Catalinimonas alkaloidigena: one gene and its partner. Each later gene encodes a partner of the first gene's protein in a complex. Links are inferred from orthologs where the notes say so. Each region holds a gene or a part of one and is shown in the gene's direction. Other genes may lie near its edges.

Region 1 (7,096 bases):
AGAAAATCCTCAAAGTTTCTGGCATAATCGTTATTGCTCATAAACTCTGCGGGCGGGGTGGTCATATATTCGTTGAAGGCCGGTCCGGTAAGCTCTCTTCTTTTTCCGTTCCTCTCTCCCGGATCACCGGGAGACCAGCCTTTGGCAGTATGCCCGGTAAAGTAACCATGCTCAGCCAGGCTTTCCATGAAAGTGGTGAATTTTGCAGGAAAGAAGGGTACATGATTGGCAGCCTCTTCCAACTGCCAGGAATTGCGGCCAGTGAGTATACATGAACGGGAAGGCGCGCATTTTGCGTTGGGCGTGTAAGCATTATTAAACAAGAGGCCTTCGCTGGCTACGCGATCAAAGGCCGGTGTATTTACCCAATTAGTGCCGTATGCTCCCATATGGGGAAAGGAAGCGTCATCTGCGATGGCAAAGAGAATATTGGGTCTTTGGTCATGTGTTTCCTGCTCCTGAGGCTGGCAAGCATAAAAAGTAAGCAGGGAAAGAAGAAAAATGATTTTTCTCATCTTAGAGGTTCTAATTAGATTCATAAATCTGAATATATAAAAATAGATGAAATAAAATGAAGCCCGGCTTAAGGACTTTCTTATTTTGACCCACTAATCTGCTCAAATTTTTCTAGTATTGTAAAAATTATTAGTGGGCTAGCATTTGCACGATGCAAGCGTAAATACCCTAGGCTATTGCAGTGAATCTTAAGATGTATATACTGATCAAACTTTAGCCCATCTGCAAAAATACGAACCATCTATGAATACAATGCATTTTTATAAATATCAGGGTACTGGTAATGACTTTGTGATGATAGACAATCGGGAAGGAAAATTTCCGCAACATGATGAAAAGCTGATTCAGAGACTCTGCCATCGTAAATTCGGTATAGGTGCTGATGGCCTGATACTCTTACAGGACCATGATGAATATGATTTTGAGATGATTTACTACAATGCTGATGCGACCACCAGTATGTGTGGGAATGGCAGCCGTTGCGCGGTTCATCTGGCACATCATCTGGGTATGATCGGTAAGCATTCACAGTTTTATGCTGAAGACGGCTTCCACGAGGCCCGGATTGAAGGCGAGCAGATTCACATTCGCATGGTGGATGTAGTAGGTATTGAGGAGGTTGAAAGCGGCTACTTTATGAATACAGGCACGCGCCATTATGTCAGGTTTGTAGAAGATCTGACAGATTATGATGTGATGGGTGTAGGAAAAAAAATCCGTTATCATGAAGCATTTGTGCCTCAGGGTACCAATGCCAGTTTTGTAGAAATGAAAGGCGATGAGGTTCATATGCGTATATATGAGAAAGGAGTAGAAAACGAGACTTTGTCCTCAGGAACAGGTGTAACCGCAGTTGCGCTCACGGTAGCGAAAGTCAAAGGACTTGCCAGCCCCATAACAATTAATACCCAGGGAGGAATTCTTCAGGTATCGTTCCGACAGCTGAAAGACAATTTTTATACAGATATATATATGATTGGGCCTGCTGTCATGGTTTTTGAGGGCACTGTTTTTGTGTAATACGGTTTTTTTACATATTAGTGTTTTTGCAAACTCGGACCGAGGGTTAGCAAAGTTTACACACATTAATTATTTGAAATCAACAGAGATATAAATATCCAATCAATATGCTAAATAAATTACTGGCAAAACTATTCGGCAGTAAATCTGACAAAGATATCAAAGAGGTCATGCCAATGGTTGAGGAGATTAAAGCTGAATATGATAAGCTGCAAGGCATAAGTGATGATGAGCTGAGAGGCAAAACTTTTGAAGTAAAAGCGGTGATTGATGGTGAGTTAGAAAGCATTGATCAGCAACTCAAAGAGCTTCATGAACGTGTAGAGCAAAACCCCAAAATGGATATAAATGAAAAAGAAAGGGTTTTTGCACAGATAGATAAATTGGAAGAAGACCGCAATACGGTACTGGAGGAGGTATTGCTAAAAGTATTACCTCAGGCGTTTGCGATCGTAAGAGAAACTGCACGTCGCTTCAAGGACAATGGTAAAATGGAGGTAAACGCCACGCTCTTTGATAAGCAGATGGCCGCCAAACATGAGCACATAAGCATAGAAGGTGAGAAGTCAGTATGGAGCAACGAGTGGCTGGCTGCCGGACAGAAAATCAAATGGGATATGCTGCATTACGAGGTGCAGCTCATCGGAGGTATCGTGTTACATCAGGGTAAAATCGCAGAGATGGCTACCGGTGAAGGTAAAACGCTGGTAGCTACCCTGCCAGCTTTCCTGAATGCCCTGGCCAAGCGTGGCGTGCATGTGATTACAGTCAACGATTATCTGGCCAAAAGAGATGCCGAGTGGATGGCACCTCTTTTCCAGTTTCATCAAATGACAGTGGATTGTATTGACAAATACCAGCCTAACTCTGATGAACGACGCGCTGCCTATAAAGCAGACATCACTTATGGTACTAATAATGAGTTTGGTTTTGATTATCTGCGTGACAACATGGCCCGTGAAATGGGTGACCTGGTACAGCGTAAACATCACTTCGCGATGGTGGATGAGGTTGACTCCGTACTGGTAGACGAAGCCCGTACACCGCTGATTATTTCCGGACCCGTTCCAAAAGGAGATGAGCATGAGTTTTACGAGCTAAAGCCTCGTATTTCTCGTTTGTATGAAGCACAGAAAAAGCTTGTGAACGAACTGCTACAGGATGCCAAGAAGAAAGTAAAGGAAGGAAATACGCAGGAAGGTGGGCTTTCGCTATTCAGAGCGCACCGTGGGTTGCCCAAATACAAACCTCTGATCCGCTTTCTCAGCGCGACGGGCAACAAGCAGATCATGCAAAAAACTGAGAACTTTTATCTGCAGGATAATTCTCGCAATATGCCTGAAGCGGATGCTCCTCTATACTTTACAATAGAAGAGAAAAATAACAATATTGACCTTACAGAGAAAGGGATTGATTTAATAACGCAAACAGGTGAAGACCCACAATTTTTCATCATGCCGGATATTGGTACGGCTATCGCTGATCTGGAGAAAGATGAAGAAATGAGCGATGAAGAAAAGGTGAAGCAAAAAGATGAGCTGATTAAAGATTATGCCGTAAAATCGCAGCGTATCCATACGGTCAACCAGTTATTAAAGGCATACGCGCTTTTTGAAATTGATCAGGAGTACATCATTGCTGATGGCAAAATCAAAATTGTAGATGAACAGACAGGTAGGGTGATGGATGGCCGCCGCTATTCAGACGGTCTGCACCAGGCCATTGAAGCCAAAGAGAATGTGAAAGTAGAAGAGGCTACCCAGACCTATGCTACCATTACTTTGCAGAATTACTTCCGCATGTACCATAAGCTGGCGGGTATGACAGGTACTGCCGAAACAGAAGCAGGGGAGTTCTGGGAAATTTACAAGCTGGATGTGGTAGTGATCCCTACCAACCGCCCAATCGTTCGGGATGACCGCCAGGACCTGGTGTTCAAAACCATGCGCGAGAAATTTAATGCGGTAGTAGATGAAATCAATGAGCTGTCTGAAAAAGGCCGCCCCATATTAGTAGGTACTACCTCGGTGGAGATTTCTGAGATTTTGAGCCGCATGCTCAAGATGAGGAATGTGAAACATAACGTACTAAATGCGAAACAACACCAGCGGGAGGCAGAAATAGTAGCAGAAGCCGGTCAACCCGGTACAGTGACTATTGCTACTAACATGGCAGGCCGTGGTACGGACATCAAGCTTTCACCAGAGTCAAAACAGGCTGGTGGACTGGCGATTATAGGTACTGAGCGGCATGAGTCACGTCGTGTGGACCGCCAGCTCAGAGGGCGTGCCGGTCGTCAGGGTGATCCGGGCTCTTCACAGTTTTTTGTGTCCCTGGAAGATAACCTGATGCGTCTGTTTGGTTCTGACCGTATTGCCAAACTGATGGACCGCATGGGACTGGAAGAAGGTGAGGTGATCCAGCATTCTATGGTGACCAGCTCCATTGAAAGAGCGCAGAAAAAAGTAGAGGAAAACAATTTTGCTATCCGTAAACGCCTGCTGGAATACGATAACGTCATGAACCAGCAACGTGAGGTAATCTATGAAAGACGTAAAAATGCCCTGCAGGGAGAAAGACTTTCCATGGATATCATGACGATGCTGTATGATACTTGCGAAGACATTGTACTTGGTACCAAAGGGGTAAGTAATTACGAAAGCTTTAAGCTGACTGTATTGGGAACGCTAGCTATTGATTACCCAATTGAACATGCCGAATTTGATCAGATTTCTGAAAACCAACTGACAGAAAATCTGTATCAATACGCTTATGAGCAGTACGGCAAAAAGAATGAACACGTAGCTCAGAAGTCCCTGCCAGTACTGAAAAACATCAAAGAGACCCGAGGGGCAACGGTAGAAAATATTCTGGTGCCTTTTACCAATGGGAAAATGCAACTGGGTGTATCAGCCAACCTTCAGAAAGTAATTGACACCGAAGGGGGAGCTATGATACAGGCGATGGAAAAAGCTATTACCTTGGCAATCATTGACCAAAACTGGAAAGAACATCTGCGCGAGATGGATGATCTGAAACAGTCAGTTCAAAATGCGGTATATGAGCAGAAAGATCCGCTCCTAATCTATAAGTTTGAGGCTTTTGAACTGTTTAAGCGGTTTATTGCCAAAGTCAATGAAGAAACGATTTCCTTCCTGATGAAAGCTGATATCCCGGTACAAAGCTCTGAACAGGTAAGAGAAGCCCGGTCTGTAAGACAAAAGCAACAAAAGCTCAAAGAATCCAAAGAGGAAGTTTCTTCCTCACTTGACAGAGGCAGCGCAGCCAATGCTGCAGCAGCCCAGAGAAACCGTCCGCCTGCTGAGCCGGTACAGCCTGCGAAAACCACCAAAGTAGCAGGTAGGAACGATAGGGTGAATGTTCAATATAGTGATGGAAGTATCAAGAAAAATGTTAAGTTTAAAACCGTTGAAGATGACCTTAAAAATAATCGTTGCGTAATCGTGGATGATTAACATCAAGAAACTACCTGATATTCGTGTATACTTACTCCTGTTTTTCTGCCTGAGTTGTACCTATGTACAACAGGCAGAGCAGTCAGTAACTGAAATCAACATCCAGGGAGAGCCCGGCAATTTCCATGGATTTCGTATGTACGCTTTTGAGTTTCAGGGGCGGCAGAGTAGAATTGTGGTCCCTAAACGACCTGCTAAAGATAATCCCTGGATATGGCGCGCACGATTTTTTGGCCATCGGCCTGAGGTAGATATAGAGCTCTTGTCACGTGGGTTTTATGTGGCTTTCATTGATGTGTCCGGTTTGTATGGCAGTCCTCAGGCGGTTGAAATCTGGGATGATTTTTACAAGTACGTAACTCAGGAATATGATTTTTCTTCCAAAGTCGTACTGGAAGGTATGAGTAGGGGGGGCTTAATCGTGTTTAACTGGGCTGCTGAAAATACGGACAAAGTCTCCTGTATTTATGCCGATGCACCTGTCTGCGACATAAAAAGCTGGCCGGGAGGTAAAATGAGCGGTCGGGGCAGTGAAGAAGACTGGCAGCAGTGTCTGGAAGCATATGGCATGAGCGAGGAAGAAGCACTCAACTACCAGCAAAACCCTATAGACAAAATAGAAGCTATCACGGAAGCTGATATTCCTCTGTTTATGGTGTCGGGAGATGAAGATAAGGTGGTCCCTTTTGAAGAAAATGGTGCCCTGATCGTGAAAGCATATAAAGAACGTAAGGGAAAGGTAAAAGTAGTTATGAAGGAAGGAGAAGGGCATGTACATGGACTAAAAGATGCACGCCCTATAGTTAACTTTATACTGAAACATCATCGCTAAACTTGCACCTTGCCTATTTTTGCCTAATCTTTGATTAGCTCATTAAATAAATATAAAGCGATCAATGGCAAGTAGATCTACCCGATACCTTATCCTGGCAATCATCATTGTCGGTGTTTTTATCCTCCTGCTTTTGCTGCTCAAAAATTGGCAGAGGCAACCTTCTCCAGTTGAATCCCCACAGACACAAAGCGAACAGGAAAAACAGAGCGAACCCTCTGTTTCAGAAACTAGAACGCTTGATTATCTACCCAAATCTGAAAACCAACAAATAATTCAGCATCAGTTCTATACCCTGTCTTACGTAGAAAAACATGAGCAGGCTGAATGGGTAGCCTATGAATTAACAGGCATAGAAGTAGAAGGTGTAGAAGAGCGTTCTGATGATTTTCGGGAAGATCCTATGGTACTTACAGGTTCAGCCAGCTTGGATGATTATTATCGCTCCGGCTACGACAGAGGACACTTAGCTCCGGCAGGTGATATGAAATTTTCCGAAGAAGCGATGAGTGAAAGCTTCTTTATGTCTAATATGAGTCCTCAGGCACCTGAGTTTAATCGTGGAATCTGGAGGATTTTGGAAGAGCAGGTACGTGACTGGGCGCTGGAAAATGGGAAGCTATACGTAGTGACAGGACCGGTATTTTACCAGAGGTCCAAAAGGATAGGCAAAAACAGGGTGAGCATCCCCAAAGCTTATTATAAAGTACTCTTGGATTACACTGAACCTGAAATCAAGGCGATAGGGTTTTTATTTCCAAATGATGGATCTGAGAAAGATATTTATTCCTTTGTAGTACCTATTGACAGCATAGAAAAGGTGACCAATATAGATTTTTTTCCTGCCTTAACCGAGCAGGAAGAAGTGCTCCTGGAGAGTAAGGTAAATGTATCTGAGTGGATAGCAGATTAATAGCATATGTTTCGTTTGCTTAGTGTAGTGAGTGGAGTGTTGATAATGACCATTTTGTATGCATTATTTCCTACCCGCCACTTGCCTACTGCTACCGTATGTGATCGGCTAATTGTCTTTAAAAAAAGAAAGATACTACAGCTTTGGTCTAAAGGAAAACTGGTTAAGGTTTATAAAGTAGCATTAGGTAAAGTGCCTGTTGGCGCAAAAAGCAGAGAAGGTGACATGCGAACTCCTGAGGGCAGCTACTTCATACATGATAAGAATCCTAAAAGTGCATTTTATCTCAATCTGGGGATTTCGTATCCTAATGATCGGGATCAGGCACATGCTGAAGCA
Region 2 (6,130 bases), 3.1 Mb from region 1 along the record:
TTGGTTATAAATCCATAATGCAAGTCCCTCGTATTGAGAAAGTTTGTATCAATAAAGGAATTGGCGCTGCAGTAGCAGATAAGAAGCTTGTAGATGTTGGTGTGGAAGAATTATCATCCATTTCCGGACAGAAAGCAGTTCCTACTTATGCAAAGAAGTCAGTATCTAACTTCAAACTTCGTGAGGGAATGCCGATTGGTGCCAAAGTTACCTTAAGAGGTAATAAAATGTATGAATTTTTGGATCGTCTATTAAATGTTGCTCTTCCTCGAGTAAGAGATTTTAGAGGAGTAAATGATAAAGGGTTTGACGGAAGAGGAAACTATACATTAGGCGTAAAAGAGCAAATCATTTTCCCTGAAATTAGCATCGATAAAGTAAATCGTATTTCTGGAATGGATATTACATTTGTTACGAATGCTAATACCGACGAAGAATGTTATGAATTGCTAAAGACAATGGGAATGCCATTTGCCAATAGCTCAAATAATCGATAAATAACTATGGCTAGAAAATCAGTAATAGCAAGAGAAAGAAAGAGAAAAAGGTTAGTCGAGAAATATGCCCAGAAAAGGGCTGAACTTAAAGCCAATGGGGATTATGAAGCATTAGACAAATTGCCTAAAAATGCTTCTCCCGTGCGTTTGCATAATCGCTGCAAGCTAACTGGCAGACCTAAAGGTTATATGAGAAAGTTTGGTATTTCTAGGGTTACTTTCAGAGAAATGGCATCTAATGGAAAAATACCAGGTGTGACCAAAGCAAGCTGGTAAAAGTTTTAGTTTATTAAAAAAAGTTTTACCTTTGCACTTCGTTTTTTCAAGAGCATGTAATATTTAGCTATAATGATAACCGATCCCATATCAGATTATTTGACAAGAGTCAGGAATGCCATCAAGGCAAGACACAGAATCGTGGAAATACCGGCTTCCAACATTAAAAAGGAAATTACCAAGGTGCTTCACGATAAGGGATATATTCAAAACTATAAGTTTGAAGATGGTACCGGCCATCAGGGAGTAATTAAGATTGCACTTAAGTACAATCCTAAAAATAAAAACTCAGCCATTGTGCATCTGGAAAGAATCAGTAAGCCTGGTTTGAGAAAATATACCAGTGCAGAAAATTTGCCACGCGTGCTTAATGGGCTAGGCTTAGCTATCTTATCTACTTCAAGAGGAGTAATTACAGATAAGGAAGCAAGAGAGCTAAATGTGGGTGGTGAGGTTCTATGTTACGTCTATTAAATTATAGAATATGTCACGTATAGGAAAATTAGCCATAGAGATACCGCAAGGAGTCACCGTCACAAATAATAAAAATGTGATCACGGTTAAAGGGCCCAAAGGTGAATTGACTCAAGTGGTAGATAAGGATATAGAAGTTAAAATTGAGGATAACCAAATCCGTTTACACAGGCCTACTGAGCAAAAAAGACATAAAGCTTTACATGGCCTGTACCGAGCACTTATCTATAATATGATAGAAGGTGTTGATAAAGGATATCAGAAGCAATTAGAACTAGTGGGAGTTGGATACAGAGCTACTGTACAACAAAATGTCCTCGAGTTAAACTTAGGTTACTCACATAATATTTTTATGGGTTTACCTGAGGGCATAAATGCATCTGCTGAAACTGCTAAAGGTAAAAATCCTACGATCACTTTAGAGAGTTATGATAAGCAGTTGATCGGACAGGTAGCTGCAAAGATAAAATCCCTGAGACCTGTAGAACCCTATAAAGGTAAAGGTGTAAGGTTTGTAGGAGAAAGAATCAGACGTAAGGCTGGTAAGACGGCAAGTAAATAATTATACCAATGGCTGTTAGTAATAAAAAGCTTCAAAGAAGACTTAAGATAAGAAAAAGTATCCGCAGAAAGCTGAGCGGAACTACTGAACGTCCTCGTTTGTCAGTATATAAGAGTAATAAAGCTATTTATGCCCAGATTATCAATGATGAACTTGGTAATACCTTAGCCTATGCAACCTCACTAGAAATGGAAGCCAATAATGCTAATTTAGATATTGCCAAAGAGGTTGGTAAAAAAATAGCTGAAAAAGCAGTTGCTAATGGAATTTCTCAGGTTGTATTTGATAGAGGAGGCTATATTTATCATGGAAAAGTGAAAGCTTTAGCTGAAGGTGCTAGAGAAGGAGGATTAAAATTTTAATTAAATGGCACAAAACGTAAGATCAGTAAAAGCTAGTGAAATTGACCTCAAAGAACGCGTAGTTGCAATTAAGAGAGTTGCAAAAGTTGTTAAAGGAGGTAGAAGGTTTAGTTTCGCAGCAATAGTAGTAGTTGGAAATGGAGATGGAGTTGTAGGTTATGGATTAGGTAAAGCCAATGAAGTGACAGATGCAATTACCAAAGGAGTTGATGATGCGAAGAAAAATCTTCTAAAGGTACCTATACTTAAAGGAACTATTCCTCATGAAACTCTAGGGAAGTTTGGCGGAGGTTTTGTCCTTATTAAACCAGCATCTCCTGGTACAGGAGTTATAGCAGGTGGTGCTATGCGTGCCGTATTGGAAAGTGCCGGAGTGCATGATGTTTTGGCTAAGTCAAAAGGATCTTCGAATCCGCATAATGTGGTAAAAGCAACTTTTGACGCATTATCTAATATGCGTGATCCTTATGCGGTTGCTGAACAAAGAGGTGTTACTTTAGAAAAAGTTTTTAACGGTTAATACCATGGCAAAAATCAAAATTACTCAGGTTAAAAGCTCTATAAAGCGACCTAAAAAACAAAAGGCCACTATTCAGGCTTTAGGCTTAGGAAAAATTAATAAAACTGTTGAATTGGAGAACACACCTCAAATCAGCGGAATGGTATCTAAGGTATCTCATTTGGTTAACGTTACAGAAGCTTAATATAAATGAATTTACATACAATTAAACCAGCTCAAGGGTCTGTAAAGACGAAAAAAAGATTGGGAAGAGGTGCCGGTTCAGGCTTTGGAGGTACTGCTTCCAGAGGACATAAAGGTGCTAAGTCGAGATCAGGTTACAAGACAAAAGCAGGTTTTGAAGGTGGTCAAATGCCACTTCAAAGAAGAGTGCCTAAATTTGGTTTTAGAAACCCAAATAGAACTTCTTACAGCGCTATCAACATAGATCAGCTTCAGCGCTTATCCGAAAAGTCTGGTGAGACTTCTTTTACTTTAGAGAGCCTGCATAAGCATGGACTTGTGGGAAAAAACGATAAAGTAAAAGTTTTAGGAAACGGTGAGCTTTCAGCTAAGATAGAGGTTGAAGCACATGCTTTTTCTGCTTCGGCTGAAAAAGCGATAGAGGCAGTTGGAGGATCAGTTAAAAAACTATAGAGCCATGAAGAAATTTATTACCACCATAAGGAATATATTTTCAATTGAAGAGCTCAGGACCAGAATACTTAATACTTTAGGCTTTTTAATCATTTTCAGATTAGGGTCTTTCGTTGTATTACCTGGGGTAGACCCTTCACGATTAGAGGGAGATGCTGGTGGTATATTTGGCTTATTAGATACTTTTTTAGGAGGAGCATTTAGTAATGCTTCTATTTTTGGGCTGGGAATCATGCCCTACATTTCTGCTTCTATCGTAATTCAGCTACTTACAGTAGCAGTACCTTATTTTCAGAGATTACAGAAAGAGGGTGATTCCGGCAGAAAGAAAATTACGCAAATTACCAGAGTGTTGACCATCTTCATTACTTTTGGTCAGGGCATTGGTTACCTGTCTTATGCGGTACCTGCTGAGGCGATATTAATAGATAGATTTTTCTTTACTGTTTCCGCACTTATTATTCTAACCTCAGGTACTATCTTTTGTATGTGGTTAGGAGAAAAAATCACTGATAAAGGGATTGGAAACGGTATCTCAATGCTGATTATGATTGGTATTATTTCTCGTTTTCCAGGAGCGATAGTAGCAGAATTCCTATCTAAAGGCATGAATGGAGCACTCCTATTTGTTATTGAGATCGTTGCATTGTTCTTTGTTGTAATGGCGGCAGTTATGCTAACCCAGGCGGTAAGGCGTATACCTGTACAGTATGCCAAGCAAGTGGTAGGGAATAAAGTTTATGGTGGGCAACGTCAATATATCCCACTAAAAGTAAATGCTTCAGGGGTAATGCCTATCATATTTGCGCAATCATTGATGTTTCTTCCTGGACTGATTGCTAGCATCTGGGCAGACAGTAATGATCTGGCGCAGTCCATTGGTAGTACCTTTGCTGATTTTACATCATGGCAGTACAATTTAGTATTTGGGGTGTTAATAATTCTTTTTACATTTTTCTATACCGCAATTACGATTAATTCAAAGCAGATTGCGGATGATATGAAACGTAATGGGGGCTTTGTCCCCGGGGTGAAACCTGGTCAGCCTACGGCAGAATTCATTGACTCAGTACTATCAAGGATTACATTACCAGGATCTTTGTTTTTAGCAATAATAGCTATTATGCCAGCTATTGCGAGTGTTGCAGGAATAACCACAGAGTTTTCATATTTCTACGGTGGAACCTCATTACTCATTATGGTAGGAGTAATACTGGATACACTTCAGCAAATTGAGAGCTATCTGTTAATGCGTCATTACGAAGGTATGATGAAGTCTGGTAGGATTAAAGGTAGGTCTGAAAACGCTGCTGTTGCTTGATATTAAATTTTTTTATACCTAAAAGGAACCTGAATTTAAATATATATGGCTAAACAAGCATCAATAGAACAAGATGGTACTATAACGGAAGCATTGTCTAATGCAATGTTTAGAGTTGAGCTTGAAAATGGCCACCAGGTAATTGCCCATATATCTGGTAAGATGAGAATGAACTATATCAAAATATTACCTGGTGACAGAGTAAAGCTTGAAATGTCACCTTATGATTTAACTAAAGGACGAATAGTATACAGATATAAGTAACTATGAAAGTAAAAGCATCTATTAAAAAGCGCAGTTCCGACTGCAAAATTGTCAGAAGGAAGGGCAAGTTATACGTTATTAATAAGAAGAACCCTAGATTTAAGCAAAGACAAGGTTAATTATGGCTAGAATTGCAGGCGTAGATATCCCCGATAATAAAAGAGGAGAAATAGGTCTTACCTATATCTTTGGCATTGGTAAGAGCTCTGCTCAAAACATTCTTACTCAAGCAGGTATTGACTGGAGTAAGAAAGTTGGAGAGTGGGATGACGAAGAGTCCAATGCCATTCGTAGCATTATCGCTAACGAATTCAAAGTGGAAGGTGTACTTAAATCTGAGGTACAAATGAGTATAAAGCGACTGATGGATATTGGTTGTTACCGTGGCTTAAGACATCGTAAAGGTCTTCCTGTTAGAGGACAAAAGACAAAGAATAACGCACGTACACGCAAAGGTAAGCGTAAGACAGTTGCAAATAAAAAGAAAGCTACTAAGTAGAGTTAAATAGTTATGGCTCAGAAAAGAAAAGATAAAGCAAAAAAGAGAGTGGTTGCGGTTGAGGCCGTAGGGCAAGCTCATATTAAAGCTTCATTTAATAATATCATTATCTCTATTACCAACATGTCAGGACAAGTAGTGTCATGGGCATCGGCAGGTAAGATGGGTTTCAAAGGTTCTAAGAAAAATACGCCTTACGCAGCTCAAACTGCTGCAGCTAACTGCGCTCAAACTGCTTACGATCTGGGAATGCGTAAGGTTGAAGTATTCATCAAAGGACCTGGCGCCGGACGTGAATCAGCAATCAGAACCCTACAGAATACAGGCTTGGAAGTTACTATGATTAAAGATGTAACTCCCCTACCGCATAACGGTTGCCGCCCACCTAAAAGAAGAAGAGTATAAAATACGATACACGATTATGGCAAGATATAGAGGCCCTAAGTCTAAAGTAGCAAGAAAATTTAATGATCCTATATTCGGCCCAAGCAAAGCGCTGCAGAAGAAGGGATACCCTCCCGGGCAGCATGGCCGAGGAAGACGTCGTAAGCAGTCAGAATATGCAATTCAGCTTATGGCTAAACAAAAAGCTAAGTATACCTATGGTGTATTAGAAAGACAGTTTGCAAATCTTTTTGAAAAAGCAAACAGTAGCCAGGGTATTACTGGTGAAATCCTTTTGCAATTACTTGAATCTAGGCTTGATAATGTTGTGTTTA

The links.
Region 2: the proteins of secA (region 1) and secY are in contact, whole or in part, in a crystal structure (PDB 3DIN), measured with the Thermotoga maritima proteins. The link is inferred for Catalinimonas alkaloidigena from one-to-one orthologs. Residues at the interface, in WP_004082002.1 of Thermotoga maritima: Glu261, Ala262, Arg263, Lys300, Ala301, Arg302, Thr303, Ile304, Ile305, Leu323, Tyr324, Asp325, Pro326, Val329, Ser330, Tyr333, Ile336, Lys340, Phe345, Val349, Glu363, Phe364, Tyr374, Ser375, Gly376, Gly377, Glu393, Ile395, Thr482, Ser483; in WP_004081795.1 of Thermotoga maritima: Glu108, Gly109, Glu110, Glu111, Ala236, Glu237, Arg238, Arg239, Ile240, Thr241, Ile242, Gln243, Tyr244, Ala245, Arg246, Arg247, Val248, Thr249, Gly250, Arg251, Arg252, Val253, Tyr254, Gly256, Ala257, Ser258, Thr259, Tyr260, Leu261, Pro262.

What each region holds. Positions count from the first base shown.
Region 1 is NZ_JAQFIL010000001.1:4,084,959-4,092,054, reverse strand. What follows is about bases 1,260-5,212. They hold secA (preprotein translocase subunit SecA), read left to right. Parts: upstream 1,260-1,643; coding sequence 1,644-5,012; downstream 5,013-5,212. Other genes in these bases: OKW21_RS16640 (alpha/beta hydrolase family protein), read left to right, coding at 5,005-5,212; dapF (diaminopimelate epimerase), read left to right, coding at 1,260-1,536. In the rest of the region: OKW21_RS16655 (sulfatase family protein), read right to left, coding at 1-515; more of dapF, read left to right, coding at 760-1,259; more of OKW21_RS16640, read left to right, coding at 5,213-5,844; OKW21_RS16635 (DNA/RNA non-specific endonuclease), read left to right, coding at 5,909-6,757; OKW21_RS16630 (L,D-transpeptidase family protein), read left to right, coding at 6,764-7,096. UniProt on the Escherichia coli protein: Required for protein export, interacts with the SecYEG preprotein conducting channel.
Region 2 is NZ_JAQFIL010000001.1:955,981-962,110, forward strand. What follows is about bases 2,503-5,489. They hold secY (preprotein translocase subunit SecY), read left to right. Parts: upstream 2,503-3,331; coding sequence 3,332-4,648; downstream 4,649-5,489. Other genes in these bases: rpsE (30S ribosomal protein S5), read left to right, coding at 2,503-2,691; rpmD (50S ribosomal protein L30), read left to right, coding at 2,696-2,875; rplO (50S ribosomal protein L15), read left to right, coding at 2,881-3,327; infA (translation initiation factor IF-1), read left to right, coding at 4,694-4,912; ykgO (type B 50S ribosomal protein L36), read left to right, coding at 4,915-5,031. Outside these bases: rplE (50S ribosomal protein L5), read left to right, coding at 1-497; rpsN (30S ribosomal protein S14), read left to right, coding at 504-773; rpsH (30S ribosomal protein S8), read left to right, coding at 846-1,247; rplF (50S ribosomal protein L6), read left to right, coding at 1,258-1,809; rplR (50S ribosomal protein L18), read left to right, coding at 1,818-2,171; more of rpsE, read left to right, coding at 2,176-2,502; more of rpsK, read left to right, coding at 5,490-5,816; rpsD (30S ribosomal protein S4), read left to right, coding at 5,833-6,130. UniProt on the Escherichia coli protein: The central subunit of the protein translocation channel SecYEG. Consists of two halves formed by TMs 1-5 and 6-10.